DNA from 2 places in the Oceanobacillus sp. CAU 1775 genome. Region 2 is predicted to be linked to the other one. Evidence: a T-box and tRNA genes for the amino acid it is inferred to sense, from the RefSeq annotation. Region 2 holds a T-box; the other holds one or more tRNA genes.
What was found. A T-box is a leader RNA that pairs with one kind of tRNA and senses whether it is charged. The one in region 2 lies ahead of serS (serine--tRNA ligase), so its partner is inferred to be a tRNA-Ser.
Positions count from the first base shown of each region.

Region 1: it encodes a tRNA-Ser, which carries the amino acid that the T-box ahead of serS (serine--tRNA ligase) is inferred to sense. The anticodon was not compared.

Region 1 is NZ_JBTLRO010000002.1:42,267-49,332, reverse strand. Features, by position in the region: gene rpmG (50S ribosomal protein L33) at 1-134, opposite strand, end outside; gene ACXYMZ_RS03425 (hypothetical protein) at 316-540, shown strand; gene ACXYMZ_RS03420 (hypothetical protein) at 574-1,122, shown strand; gene phoU (phosphate signaling complex protein PhoU) at 1,176-1,829, opposite strand; gene ACXYMZ_RS03410 (peptidoglycan D,D-transpeptidase FtsI family protein) at 1,993-4,146, opposite strand; gene ACXYMZ_RS03405 (superoxide dismutase) at 4,273-4,884, opposite strand; tRNA gene ACXYMZ_RS03400 (tRNA-Phe) at 5,027-5,099, opposite strand; tRNA gene ACXYMZ_RS03395 (tRNA-Ser) at 5,116-5,208, opposite strand; tRNA gene ACXYMZ_RS03390 (tRNA-Ile) at 5,226-5,302, opposite strand; tRNA gene ACXYMZ_RS03385 (tRNA-His) at 5,313-5,388, opposite strand; tRNA gene ACXYMZ_RS03380 (tRNA-Met) at 5,508-5,581, opposite strand; tRNA gene ACXYMZ_RS03375 (tRNA-Asn) at 5,583-5,657, opposite strand; gene ACXYMZ_RS03370 (Na/Pi cotransporter family protein) at 5,861-7,066, opposite strand, start outside.
Region 2 is NZ_JBTLRO010000008.1:76,605-83,670, reverse strand. Features, by position in the region: gene ACXYMZ_RS13630 (HD-GYP domain-containing protein) at 1-997, shown strand, start outside; gene guaB (IMP dehydrogenase) at 1,118-2,590, shown strand; gene ACXYMZ_RS13620 (D-alanyl-D-alanine carboxypeptidase family protein) at 2,963-4,303, shown strand; T-box leader at 4,370-4,593, shown strand; gene serS (serine--tRNA ligase) at 4,646-5,914, shown strand; gene ACXYMZ_RS13610 (serine hydrolase domain-containing protein) at 6,111-7,066, shown strand, end outside.

The sequences.
Region 1 (7,066 bases), on a different contig from region 2:
TGTAAAGTGTGTTTTTTAAGACGTGGACTATATTTTTTCATTTCAATACGCTCAGGATTTTCACGTTTATTCTTTGTAGTAATATAGTTACGGTCTCCTGTTTCTGTACAAGCCAATGTAATATTAACGCGCATGGTTTTCCCTCCAAACTATAAAAACTATCTTACAAATTAAATTAACATTTGTTTCTCAGACTTTATTTATAATACCAGAATTTTTAACAACTGGCAACAATACAAAGATAATTTTTAAAAGTTTTCACAAGACAGATTCTATGATATAAATAGAATGATACTTATTAAGGGAGGGAAAGAAATGCTTATTGCAGTAATTGCTATTTTAATAATTGGAATCGTCCTTTTTATTCTTTCTTATTTTATGAATGACAGAATTGAAGATTTGGAAAACCAATTAGAGCAATTCTCTATTACAACAGTGCAGGATACATATCAAATGAAGAAAAAGATTAAGATTCTTGAAGAAGAATTGGTTCCAGAACAAACTTCTCATTCTTCTATTTCAAAATCTATAAATGATTAAAATTCAAATATAATTTAAATAAAGGAGTATTTTATGAAACATTTTGTGCGGTCTTTTGCTGTTGGCTTGATTGCAGCTGGCTTAATCATGCTACTCGTCTTTTATATATTTGAGGATACGAATAGTGATGAATTAGCTTATTCAACAGATGAAATGATCTCTCTTATTGAAGATGAAGGTTTTCGAGTAATAACAGATAAAGAATACATAAGCTATACTGTTACAAGTGCACAACAAAGTAATGGTGAATCAAGCGAACAAGCTGATGAAAATGATTCTGAAGAAGAGAATAGCAATGATTCAAGTGAAGAAGCGGCAGATGAAACAGAAGAAACTGTTGAAGAAGAAGAAACAGAAGTAGAAGTAGAAGAAAACACTTCCTCAGTAGTTATTAACATCCCTTCTGGCATGCCGTCATTAGATATAAGCAGACTTTTAGAAAGTGAAAACTTAATTAGTGACGCAGAAGAATTTAATGATTATCTACAGCAAAATGATTATGCCTTACGTATTCAACTAGGTGAACATGAGCTATCAACGGATATGAGCTTTTATCAGATTGCAGAAGCATTAACAAACTAAAAAATTCCAGCATCCCTTTTAAATAAGGCTGCTGGAATTTTTTATGTTACATATTAGTTCATTTTGTAATTTTTACCTTTTACTAAATATAAAATACTTTCGCCGATATTTGTAATATGGTCTGCAAATCGTTCAATATAACGAGCACAGAAAGCAACCTGCATAATATATTGTATTCTGTCAGGATTGTTTGCAGTTTCACCTAACAACTCACTCACAATTGTTTTATAAAGCTTATCTACTTTGTCATCAGTTGATGCCAAGTTAGCTGCAATTGTGATATCTTGATAGTTAAAAGCTTGCATAGAGGATGACAACATTTCTTGTGTAACTTGGTTCATTTCTTTAAGACCTTCAGGGATAGTAGACATATTATCTCCTAACGAGATAGCAGACTTTGCTATGTTCTTCGCATTATCTCCCATTCTTTCAATGTCAGTAACAATTCTTAAAGTAATAATTACTTGTCTTAAATCTGTAGCTACAGGTTGTTGCTTGGCAATTAATAATACTGTTTTCTCATTTATATCTGCCTCTAATTGGTCAATAGCTTTGTCTTCCTGTAGTACTTCTTCTGCTAATGCAGTATTTTGAGTGAATAATGCCTCAATAGATTTATTTAGTGCCTTACCTGCTAAATTAGCCATTTTGATTGTTAGTTCTTTCAATTCCTCTAACTCAGCTTGGAACTGTTCACGAGTAGTCATTATAAATCTCCTCCATTTAATTAAAAATAAATTACTAGATACTGAATAAAAATACATAGCTAAATCAAGTATACCTTATCAATGTTAAAGCTTTGTAAACACCATGTATCAATAATATAAATTTCATGAAAGAATATTATTAAAAATCAGAGACAGCTTAAAATTATTCAGTTGTCTCTGATTCTTCCTCTTCATTATCATCTTCATTATTCATGTCAAAATACGCATCTAAAATTCTTTCGCTAATTCTGTTGGCCACATTTCCATCCTCTGTAGCATTTTCACCAAGCATAGGTACAACGACTGCAAACGCAACTTCTGGATCATCGAAAGGTGCATAACCAACCATCGAACGATTAATCGTGTTGTGTTTCACACCATCCAAGGAAATAGGGGGGTTCTCCGCTGTACCAGTTTTCCCAGCTGGTTTGTAATCTTTGCTCCCAAAGTAGCTATAGGCAGTACCGCGTTGTACTTGAAACGCCTGTCTGAATCCTTCTTGGACTCGTTCAATATATGAATCGCTCATTTCTATCCGATTTAAATACTCTGTATTTTTACTCTCATAAAGAGGTCCAACTTCAGTCATTGATGCAATCGGATCTCTAATTTCTTTTACTAAGCGAGGTTTTACACGGTATCCATCATTTGCAATTGTTGAAACGTATTGTGCAAGTTGCATTGCTGTATATCTGTCAAACTGTCCAATAGAGTAATGCATAAAGTTACCTGGACTAAATGGCGACGGGCCAATATATCCAACAGATTCAAATGGATAATCAATCCCTGTATTACCACCTAGACCAAATTGTCTAAAATAATTTCTCATTGTCTGCCATGCGTCTGTGCTAAATCTAGCAGCTTCACCATCAGGAAACGGATATTGGGTTTCTCCCCCCATACGTAAGGCAATATAATACATATACACGTTGGAAGATTCTTTTAAAGCTTTTATGTCATTAGCGGAGCCAATCGTTGAAGAAAATGACCGCATCGTTGGCGAACCTTTAATAGTTATTGGACTATCAAAGAATGTTTGACCAGGCGAAATGACCCCTGAATCTAATCCCGCTAAAACAGTTGCTCCTTTTATTACAGATCCTGGAACATGCGTATCTAGCAAAGTCTTTTGCGGATTGTGTGAAAAAGTACGGTCTTCTGAATTATACGTTTGTCCTGAAACAGCAAGAAGTTCCCCTGTTTTTGGGTTCATGACAACTGCCAATGCATCTTTCATTAAAGGATTATTATAGCGATCAATATTTATGGCATGCTCCAATTCTTCTTGAAGGATTTTATCAACTTCTTTTTGGAATTCCATATCAATTGTTAGAATCAGATCTTTACCTTTTTCCCCTTTTACAATAACTTCAGAATCAATCACAGCACCTGATTTTGTTGTAGTATATTCAATCTGTTCTTTTCTACCTCTTAGATACTCTTCATACTGTTTTTCTAAACCACTAATTCCAACACGGTCAGTCCTGCTGTAACCCCTTGTCAAATAGTAATCCAAATCTTCAGCTTGTATCCCTGCAGAATGACTCGTAATGTTACCAAGTAAGGATCTGAATGTTGATCCATAGGTATATTCCCTATCCCAGTCTGTTGTTGCATTTATCCCTTGCAAATCAGCAAGGTTTTCAGATACTAATGCATATTCTTCAGGTGTTACATTTTCATTTTTAACAATTTGGGGAGTTAGCGAATATGCTTTATCTAATTCTTTTTTAATTCGAATAACTTCTAAATCTTGTTTTGTAAAATTACTATCATCTACTTCATCGTCTGTAATTTTATTGAGTACTTCACGATAAATTTGTGCATTTGATAAATCTTTTTTCTCTTCATCTGTTAAGCGATCTGCGAATGTTGGTTCCTTATCTTTTTCTGCAACACCAACGTTTTTTTGAAGGTCCTTTAAGTAAAGATATTCCCTTTTATCAAAGTCAGTAACTTTATCTAATTCTTCTTCACTGTCCATTGCTATGAACTGTGCTAGCTTTTCAGCAACATCTAATCTATCTTGTGCTTGAACACCCTTAGGAGGTGTATAGGTTATTGAATAAAGTGCATTATTATCGACAACTACATTAAGATTTCTATCATATATTTTTCCCCTTGGAACTGGGATCTTTGTTCTATCTTGAACGGTACGATCAATCTCTTCTTGAAATGCTTCACCATTTAATATTTGAACAACACCAAGTTGTAAAATTAGCGTTGAAAAAAGTAAGAATACAACAAAAAATATAATATTTGTTCGAAAGGGTAGCTGCGCATTTTTTTTACTTTTATTTTTCTTTTTATCAACCATCTTAGGCACCCCTGTTTGCTTCATAATATACTTATCTATTTTAGCATATTTCATGTGTATTTGTTTTAAATAATAACAAAAATAAAAATCACGTAGATCATCTACGTGATTTTTATTTTTAAACTATTATTTTGCAGCGTTGTAATTTTTATTAACTTCTTCCCAATCTACAACATCCCAAAATGCTGAGATATAATCAGGACGTTTGTTTTGGAATTTTAAGTAATACGCATGCTCCCATACGTCAAGTCCAACTAGTGGATGCTTACCTTCCATTAGTGGTGAATCTTGGTTCGGAGTACTAGTTACTTCTAGTTCACCGTTATTGCTAACTAGCCATGCCCAACCTGATCCGAAGCGACCAGTAGCTGCTGCTGCAAATTCTTCTTTAAATTTGTCAAATGAACCAAATTTAGCATTGATTTTATCAGCTAACTCTCCTGTAGGCTCTCCTCCACCATTTGGAGATAGAATCTTCCAGAAGAAACTGTGGTTAGCGTGCCCCCCACCATTATTGCGTACTGCAGTACGAATATTTTCAGGAACCGCATCTAAATCACTAATTAAATCTTCAATTGATTTTTCTTGTAGGTCTGCATGCCCTTCAAGTGCTGCATTTAAATTTGTAACATACGTGTTGTGATGTCTCGTATGGTGGATATTCATTGTTTCTTTGTCGAAAGACTTTTCTAATGCATCGTAAGCGTAAGGTAACTCTGGTAATTCAAATTTTGCCATAATTAATCTTCCTCCCATAATCTTTTTTCATTCACTATTAGATTATCAAAGCTTCATGTTCCATGCAAATTTAAAGCTTACAGAATTATTAAGTAAAAAGAATAGCAAAATAAAAAAACAAGTACTAGACTTGTTTTAGAAGTGGCTCGGGACGGAATCGAACCGCCGACACACGGATTTTCAGTCCGTTGCTCTACCGACTGAGCTACCGAGCCGTATGTATTAAAAAAATGGAGGAGGTAGAGGGATTCGAACCCCCGCGCGGTTTGACCCGCCTGTTGGTTTTCAAGACCAATCCCTTCAGCCGGACTTGGGTATACCTCCGTATGAATATATGAAAATGGTGGACCCTGCAGGACTCGAACCTGCGACCGATCGGTTATGAGCCGATAGCTCTAACCAACTGAGCTAAGGGTCCTAAGTATATATGGGGCGACCGGTGGGGATCGAACCCACGTATGCCGGAGCCACAATCCGGTGCGTTAACCGCTTCGCCACGACCGCCATAAAGTATATTATTAGGATTTTATAACTTTGATAAGCATAGATACCAGAAGCTTTTGAAATTACAATAAAATTAATTCTCATCATACAAAAGCTTCTATATCTTATGCATTTCTTAATAGCGGCAGAGGGGATCGAACCCCCGACCTTTCGGGTATGAACCGAACGCTCTCGCCAGCTGAGCTACGCCGCCATGGCTCCACAGGTAGGATTCGAACCTACGACCGATCGGTTAACAGCCGATTGCTCTACCACTGAGCTACTGTGGAATAACACAAAATTTATAACAACAAGATATAATTTACCATGTAGTAACAATTATGTCAACATTATTTTGCAGATTGGCAAAAGTTTTTACCAAACGCAGTTTTTATTACTTTATAAACTATAAAATCAGTTGATGAAAATATATTATACTACATATTTTTGTAAAATGCATATAAAAGAGGAGGACTCCCTCCTCTTCCATACTTTATGATTCAGAAAGTATTTCTTCTGCAATATTTACTGCATGGTCACCAATTCTTTCTAAGTTACTTAATATATCGACAAATACAATACCTGAGGTGGCACTACAAAGACCTTCGTTCACACGTATGATGTGTTTTTTACGGAAGTTTCTTTCCATCTGATCGATTTGTTCTTCTTTTTTAACAACTTCTAATGCGGCCTCTTTATCACGATTTTCAAGAGATTCAATCGATTGCTTCACCGTTAATAATGTGAGATTAAACATATTATTAAGATCTTCCATTGCTTGTTCTGTCAAGTGGACTTTATTCGTAATTCTATATTCAACAAGTTCTAGAATATTTTCGAAATGATCTCCGATTCTTTCAATGTCTCGGACGCTGTCCATCAGGAATGAATGTTTATCTCTCTCTAGTTTCGTCATGGAATCTGCTGATATATCAACAAGATATTCCATTACCTCTCTATCCAAATTGTTAATTGCACCTTCAATTTGACGAGCTATTTCAGCATGTTTTGGATTGGAAGTACTAACAAACTTGAGCGTCTCATCTAATCCTTGGTAAGCAAAACCACCCATATGAACTACTTCTGCCTTCGCTTGTTCTAGAGCAAGTGTCGAAGATTGTCTAATTAAAATTGGATCTAAGTGTTTTGGCTTATATTCAATAACAGTATCTTCTCCAGGGATTAACTTAGTAACTAACCATGCTAATCCTCCGATAATTGGAAACTGAATAATTGTGTTTAACACATTAAATGAACCGTGAGCAAATGCAATAGTCATTTGTTCATTTAGGTTCAATTGAACTTGAAGCCATGTAATATAGGATGTAAATAATCCTAAAAAGAGTAGAAAAATAACTGTACCAACTAGATTGAAAATTACATGTGTCAACGCTGCTCTTTTAGCAGCTATAGATGCTCCTAATGAAGCAAGAATAGTTGTAATAGTTGTACCTATATTATCACCAAACAATACTGGTAATGCAGCTTTGAGTTCTATAGCACCTTCTGCATATAATCCCTGCAAAATACCAATAGTAGCTGTCGAACTTTGGACGATTAACGTAAAGACTGTTCCAATAACTACCCCGAGTATTGGTGTTTCACTCATGTTTACAGTTAATTCATGAAAAGCTTCTAATGACCGTAATGGCTTCATCCCGCTACTCATCAAATCTAATCCAAAAAATAATGCACCAAA
Region 2 (7,066 bases):
ACAAAACTTTTTAATTCCAGTCGCTGATGTAAGAACAAAGCTTGATTATGATTATGGTGTGAAGCGAAGAGAAAATTCGCAGCAAGTAAATGTTGTGGAAGAAAAAGTAAAAACAAATGATAAAGAAATTGCACCACCAAAAGAGCCAGAAAAATCCTCATTCAAAAATCATTATTTAGAGGTTGTTTCAAGCTTTAAAAAGGAATATATGCAGTGGAACAGCGGCGTTCCAGTTAATATTGCCAATGTAAGAGAAATGATTATTCCACTTTTATCCCGTGTGGAAGAACTCGATATAGAACCATATACTTTGTATGATTATAGCGACCCAGGGGAGTATATTTATCATCATGCGGTTTCCGTTAGTGTTATCGCCGCTTTCATCGCAAAGGAATTAGGCTTTAGTAAAGGTGAAGCACTACAAGTCGGACTTGCAGGTATTCTATGTGATGCAGGTATGACAAGAGTTGATGAGGAAATTATCAAAAAAGGTGGACCATTAACAGAAAAGCAACAGCAAGATATTCGGAACCATCCCATTTATTCTTTCCGTATGGTAGAGAATTTACCTGCAATATCACCTTCTGTAAAAACTGCTGTGCTGCAACATCATGAACGAATGGACGGTAGTGGTTACCCTGGAGGTAAATCAGGTGATGAGATACATATTTTTGCTAGAATTTTAGCAATTAGTGATACATACGATGCGATGGCAAGTGAAAGATTATATAAGAATCGCCAACCTGTTTATAAAGTTTTATCAGAAATTGAAAAAGAACAATACATTGCATTCGATTCAAAAATCGTACAAGTATTTATCAAAAGCTTGTCGATTCGTTCGTTAGGTAAACGCGTGGAATTATCTGATGGGAAAACAGGCGAGATTGTTTTTATAAATGAAACAGATCCGACAAGACCACTGATCAAGTTAGATGATACACAAGAGATTATTAGCCTTGTTGAGAAACAAGCGCTTGAAATTATAAAGTTCATTTGATAAAATTTTGAATATTTTTGTTTTATCTTTTTAATCCATGGTAGTTGAAAAAGCTTAACTGATGGCGTAAAGTTAGTAAAAATAGATAGCGATGGGAAAAAACTATGAGGAGGCTCTAAAATGCGTGAAGATAAATTTGGCAAAGAAGGGTTAACATTCGATGATGTTCTATTAGTTCCTGCAGAATCAAATGTTTTACCTAATGAAGTAAAACTAGATACAAAGTTATCGGAAAGATTGAAATTGAAATCCCCTTTCATTAGTGCTGGTATGGATACAGTTACGGAAGCAGAAATGGCGATTGCAATGGCGAGACAAGGTGGTTTTGGAGTCATTCATAAGAATATGAGTATTGATGAACAAGCAGAGCTCGTGGACCGTGTGAAGCGTTCTGAGAGTGGAGTCATTACGAATCCATTTTTCCTAACTCCTGAACATCAAGTATACGATGCCGAACATCTAATGGGTAAATTTAAAATATCAGGTGTTCCAATTGTAAATGAAATCGAAGAACAGAAACTTGTAGGAATTTTGACGAATCGTGACTTACGATTCATTCAGGATTATTCTATTTCTATCTCAGAAGTGATGACAAGCGAAAACCTAGTTACCGCACCAGTTGGCACGACACTTGAAGAAGCAGAAAGCCTCTTGCAAAAATATAAAATTGAGAAATTACCACTTGTTGATGATAAAGGTATCCTTAAAGGCTTAATTACAATCAAGGATATTGAAAAGGTAATTGAATTCCCGAACTCTGCAAAAGATGAACAGGGTAGACTAATTGTTGCCGCTGCAGTAGGAGTTACAGGTGATGCGATGAATCGTATCGAAAAGCTTGTTGATGCAGGCGTTGATGCGGTTGTAATTGATACAGCACACGGCCATTCGGCTGGCGTAATCAATCAAGTGAAAAAAGTTCGAGAAACATATCCAAATCTTGATATTATCGCAGGGAACGTAGCAACTGCAGAGGGTACTGTAGCATTAATCGAAGCAGGAGCAACTGTTGTTAAAGTTGGTATCGGACCTGGATCAATTTGTACAACTCGTGTAGTCGCAGGAGTTGGGGTACCACAAATTACAGCTGTCTATGATTGTGCCAGAGCAGCTGCAGAATATAATGTTCCCGTCATTGCAGATGGTGGAATTAAATATTCTGGAGATATCGTTAAAGCAATTGCAGCAGGAGCGCACGCTGTTATGTTAGGTAGTATGTTTGCTGGTACGACAGAAAGCCCTGGTGAAACAGAAATTTACCAAGGAAGAAAATATAAAGTGTATCGCGGCATGGGATCTCTTGGTGCAATGAAGGCTGGTTCTAAAGACCGTTACTTCCAAGATGCAACAGATGACAGCAAAAAATTAGTTCCTGAAGGCATTGAAGGTCGTGTTCCATACAAAGGAGCGCTATCTGATATCGCGCACCAGCTAGCTGGTGGCCTACGTTCTGGAATGGGTTATTGTGGCACAGCGACAATCGAAGACTTACGTAAAAATGGACAATTTGTTCGCATCACAAACGCAGGCCTAATCGAAAGCCACCCACATGACGTCCAAATCACAAAAGAAGCACCGAACTATTCGGTTTAATAAAAGACATAACTCTTTAAATTTGATTTAAAATAATGAGCCAAACTCCAAATTACGCTCGGAGCAGTTCGCATGCCGCGAGACTCCTGCAGGAGGAAGGCATAGGTGAGACCCCACAGCATCGCGAAGCGTGCGAGGAGGCTCACCAGCCGCCTGCGGAAAGCGAGTGGCATGCGAACTGCGGACTTCAGAATAGAGAGTTGGATATGCTATTTTAAACGTTTTACGTAGATAGTTAAGTGCATATGAAAAGATAAAATGATTACTTTTTACCATTTAATAGACGGATATCCGTCTATTTTTTTGGGTGAATATATGATAGAATAACAATCGTGTTACATATATTTTTAAAAGACGTTGGAGGTAAGAAATTTGATTCAAATGATGAAAAAAGGTCTATCGATTGTACTGATAACAGTATTATTGATGACAACATTTATGTTAGAGCCACTCGTTGCAAATGCAGAAGAAACAATTGATTTAAACGCAGAATCCGCTATTTTAGTCGATGCAGGTTCAGGTAAAATTTTATACGAAAAAAATGCAGACGTTGCTCTACCTCCAGCTAGTATGACAAAAATGATGACAGAATACCTTGTTCTAAAAGCAATTAACGAAGGACAATTTGGTTGGGATGATACCACACAAATTAGTGATTATCCTTTTTCCATATCTGCAAATAATTTATTTTCAGGAATTGGTTTAACCCAAAATAAAGATTATGTTGTTCGTGACTTATATAATGCGATGGCAGTGTTCTCAGATAATGGAGCAACAATTGCATTAGCAGAGCTTGTTTCTGGTACAGAATCAGAATTTGTTAATTTAATGAATGAAACAGCCGAAGAAATTGGTTTAACGGATTATAAATTTGTAAATAGTACAGGTCTAGATAATAATTCGCTAGGTGATGATGCACCAGAAGGAACAGACCCAAATGCAAGTAACCTTCTGTCAGCAAGAGCTGCTGCACAGTTAGCATACCGTTTGGTAAATGACTATCCTGATGCATTAGATTATTCAAGTCAGTTAAAAGTAGAATTTGATGGCTATACTGTAGAAAATTTAAACTGGATGTTGCCGCATGAAGCATCATTCTTACAACCGTTTCATTATGAAGGAATGGATGGTTTAAAAACTGGTAATACTGCTCTTGCAGGTTATACTTTTACAGGGACAGCAGAAAGAGATGGCAAGCGCCTAATTACGGTCGTTATGAAAACAGATAGTAAAGAAGAACGTTTTCAAGAAACGGCGAAGCTTCTAGACTTCGGATTTGATCACTTCCAAGAAACAGAGCTTTTTGCTACTGGCTTCCAGCTTGAAGATCAAGTAACGCTGCCAGTTGCAAAGGGTAAGGAAGATGAGGTTAGTATTTCCATTAATGAGTCGATCACGCAGCCAATTCAACAAGACACCCAAGAATTATATTCGCTTGAATATACATTCGAGGAAGATAAATTGAATGAAGATGGCGAGCTAACAGCACCAATTGAAAAAGGTGAAGTAATCGGTACAGCTCATGTTGTTTATACAGGTGAAGGTACTGACTCTGGTTACTTGTTCGCAAATACACCACTTACAGTAGATATCGTAAGTGATGAAGCAGTTGAAAAAGCAAATTGGTTTATGTTAACACTTGGTGCAATTGGCGATTTCTTTGGAGGCATTTTCACTGCTTCCGTCGATTGGATCAAAGGATTATTTAGTTAAATAAATACTTATTCTATTTGGACACTTGCATTTCTAAAATGAATTGGGTATGATAAATGCAATTAATGAAAAGTGTTGATAGGAAATAGTAGCAGATTTTTTCTTCTAAAAGAGAGTCGATGGTTGGTGCAAATCGATGTGGAAATGCTGTGAATCCATCCTTGAACTGGTTTATGGAAATTTTTTAGAGTAAATAAACCCGGGAGAAGCGCCGTTATAGCTGTGAGCCGGAAGAGAGTGATCTCTTCAACAAGGGTGGCAACGCGGGAATTCAAACTCTCGTCCCTATTTTTGGGACGGGAGTTTTTTGGTATTTAAAATATATTTAAGGAGGAATTGTACATGTTAGATATGAAATTTTTACGTAATAATTATGATGAGGTTAAAGCAAAGCTACAACACAGAGGGGAAGATTTATCAGAGCTTGATACATTCGGCGAGCTTGATGAAAGACGTCGTACGCTGATTGTTGAGACAGAACAGTTAAAAGCAAAAAGGAATGCAGCAACACAGGAGATCGCGAAGCTTAAAAAGGAAAAACAAGATGCAGAACCAGCAATCAAAGAAATGCGCGAGGTTGGTGATGAGATTGCAAAGCTTGATAAAGAGCTTCGTGAGATTGAAGAGAAGTTGGAGCATGTGATGTATTCAATCCCTAACATTCCTCATGAGAGTGTGCCAATTGGCGAGGATGAAGAAGATAACGTAGTACATCGTACATGGGGTGAACAGACAGCTTTTGATTTTGAAATTAAGCCGCATTGGGATGTTGCAACAGACTTAGCAATTGTTGATTTTGAGCGTGCAGCAAAAGTAACCGGAAGCCGTTTCGTTTTCTACACAGGTCTAGGTGCTCGTTTGGAACGTGCGTTAATTAACTTCATGATGGACTACCATGCAGATAACCATGATTATCGCGAAGTTTTACCACCATATATTGTGAACCGCATGAGTATGACTGGTACTGGTCAACTTCCAAAATTTGAAGAAGATGCATTTAAGCTAGAGGGAACAGATTATTACTTAATCCCAACTTCTGAAGTCCCTGTAACGAACTACCATCGTGATGAAATTATGCTTGATTTACCAAAACGATATGTCGCATACAGTGCAAACTTCCGCTCTGAAGCAGGTTCTGCAGGCCGAGATACACGCGGATTAATTCGTCAGCATCAATTTAATAAAGTGGAACTCGTTCATTTTGTAAAACCAGAGGAATCTTATGAAACACTTGAAACGCTAACAGGTCATGCAGAGAAAATTCTTCAAGAGCTTGAACTACCATACAGAGTAATGAGCATGTGTACAGGTGATTTAGGCTTTACAGCAGCAAAGAAATACGATATTGAAGTTTGGATCCCAAGCCAAGAAACATATCGTGAAATTTCTTCTTGTTCAAACTTTGAAGATTTCCAAGCAAGACGCGCAGGTATTCGTTTCCGTCGTGAAGCGAATGGTAAAGCAGAATATGTGCATACATTAAATGGTTCAGGTCTTGCAATTGGTCGTACAGTAGCAGCAATTTTAGAAAACTACCAGCAAGAAGATGGAACGGTACGTGTTCCAAAAGCACTTGTGCCATATATGGGTGGAAAAGAAGTTATAAAATAATATTAATAGCTTTATCTTAAAAGCTCTTTATCGCAGTGAAATTCACCATCGAATTCACTGCGATATTTTTATTTTATAAAGAGGGATTATGACTATTTGTGTAGAACTTACTAATGTAGCCGTAATAAAGGACTTGAGAGAAGGAGAACAATTGAAGACTGGATTTCTAAAGATTATAGTTATTTTTATAATAATAATGATTTCTATACTGGGAAATGGTGTAGTAAACGCAAGTGAAATAAATGATTTAACGGAGTCGGAAGAAAAACAAATAGAAAAAGTTATAACTGAAAATATGAATAAGGGAAAGATTCCAGGACTAGCGATAACAATCGTGAAAGATGATAAAACCGTTTACCAAAAAGGGTTTGGGTATTCGAATGTAGATGAAGAAAAACCAGTCACACCTAAGTCTTTATTTGAATTAGCATCGAATAGTAAAGCTTTCACTGCATTAGCTATTTTTAGTTTAGTTGAAAGTGGAGAAATAGAGCTTAGCGATCCTGTAACGACATATATCCCTTGGCTAAAGATGAAGTACGGAGGGGAAGAAGTCCCAATAACGATTGAGCAAGCATTAAATCACACAACTGGAATTCCGGCCTCTACGATACATTTAATTCCTATTTCTAATGAGGATCAAGCGTTGGAAGAAACGGTGAGAGCTTTAATCGAAATAGAATTAGACAGTGAACCTGGAAAAGTCTATCAATATGCGACAATAAACTACGATATCCTAGGATTAATTATCGAAAAGGTAACAGATGATACATATGAAAATTTTATGGAAGAAGCGATTATAAAACCATTGGGATTAAATAATACATATTTATTCCGCACCGACGAAATGAACAACCAAATGACTGATGGTTACAAAATTGGATTTTTAAACGCCCAACAATTCGAAGCGCCAATATACAGAGGGAACAAACCGGCAGGATATATCATATCAAACGGAGAAGATATGGCAACATGGCTAAAGATCCAAATGGATACGATGCCTGACATTGATTTTGATCAAGCAATTATTCATAAGAGTCATGAGGCTGAGCGTGCTCTTGATTTAGCAGGCAATGAAGTTTTCTATGCTGGTGGTTGGTTCCTTGAAGAGAATGAACAGATCACACATGACGGAATGAATCCAAACTATGC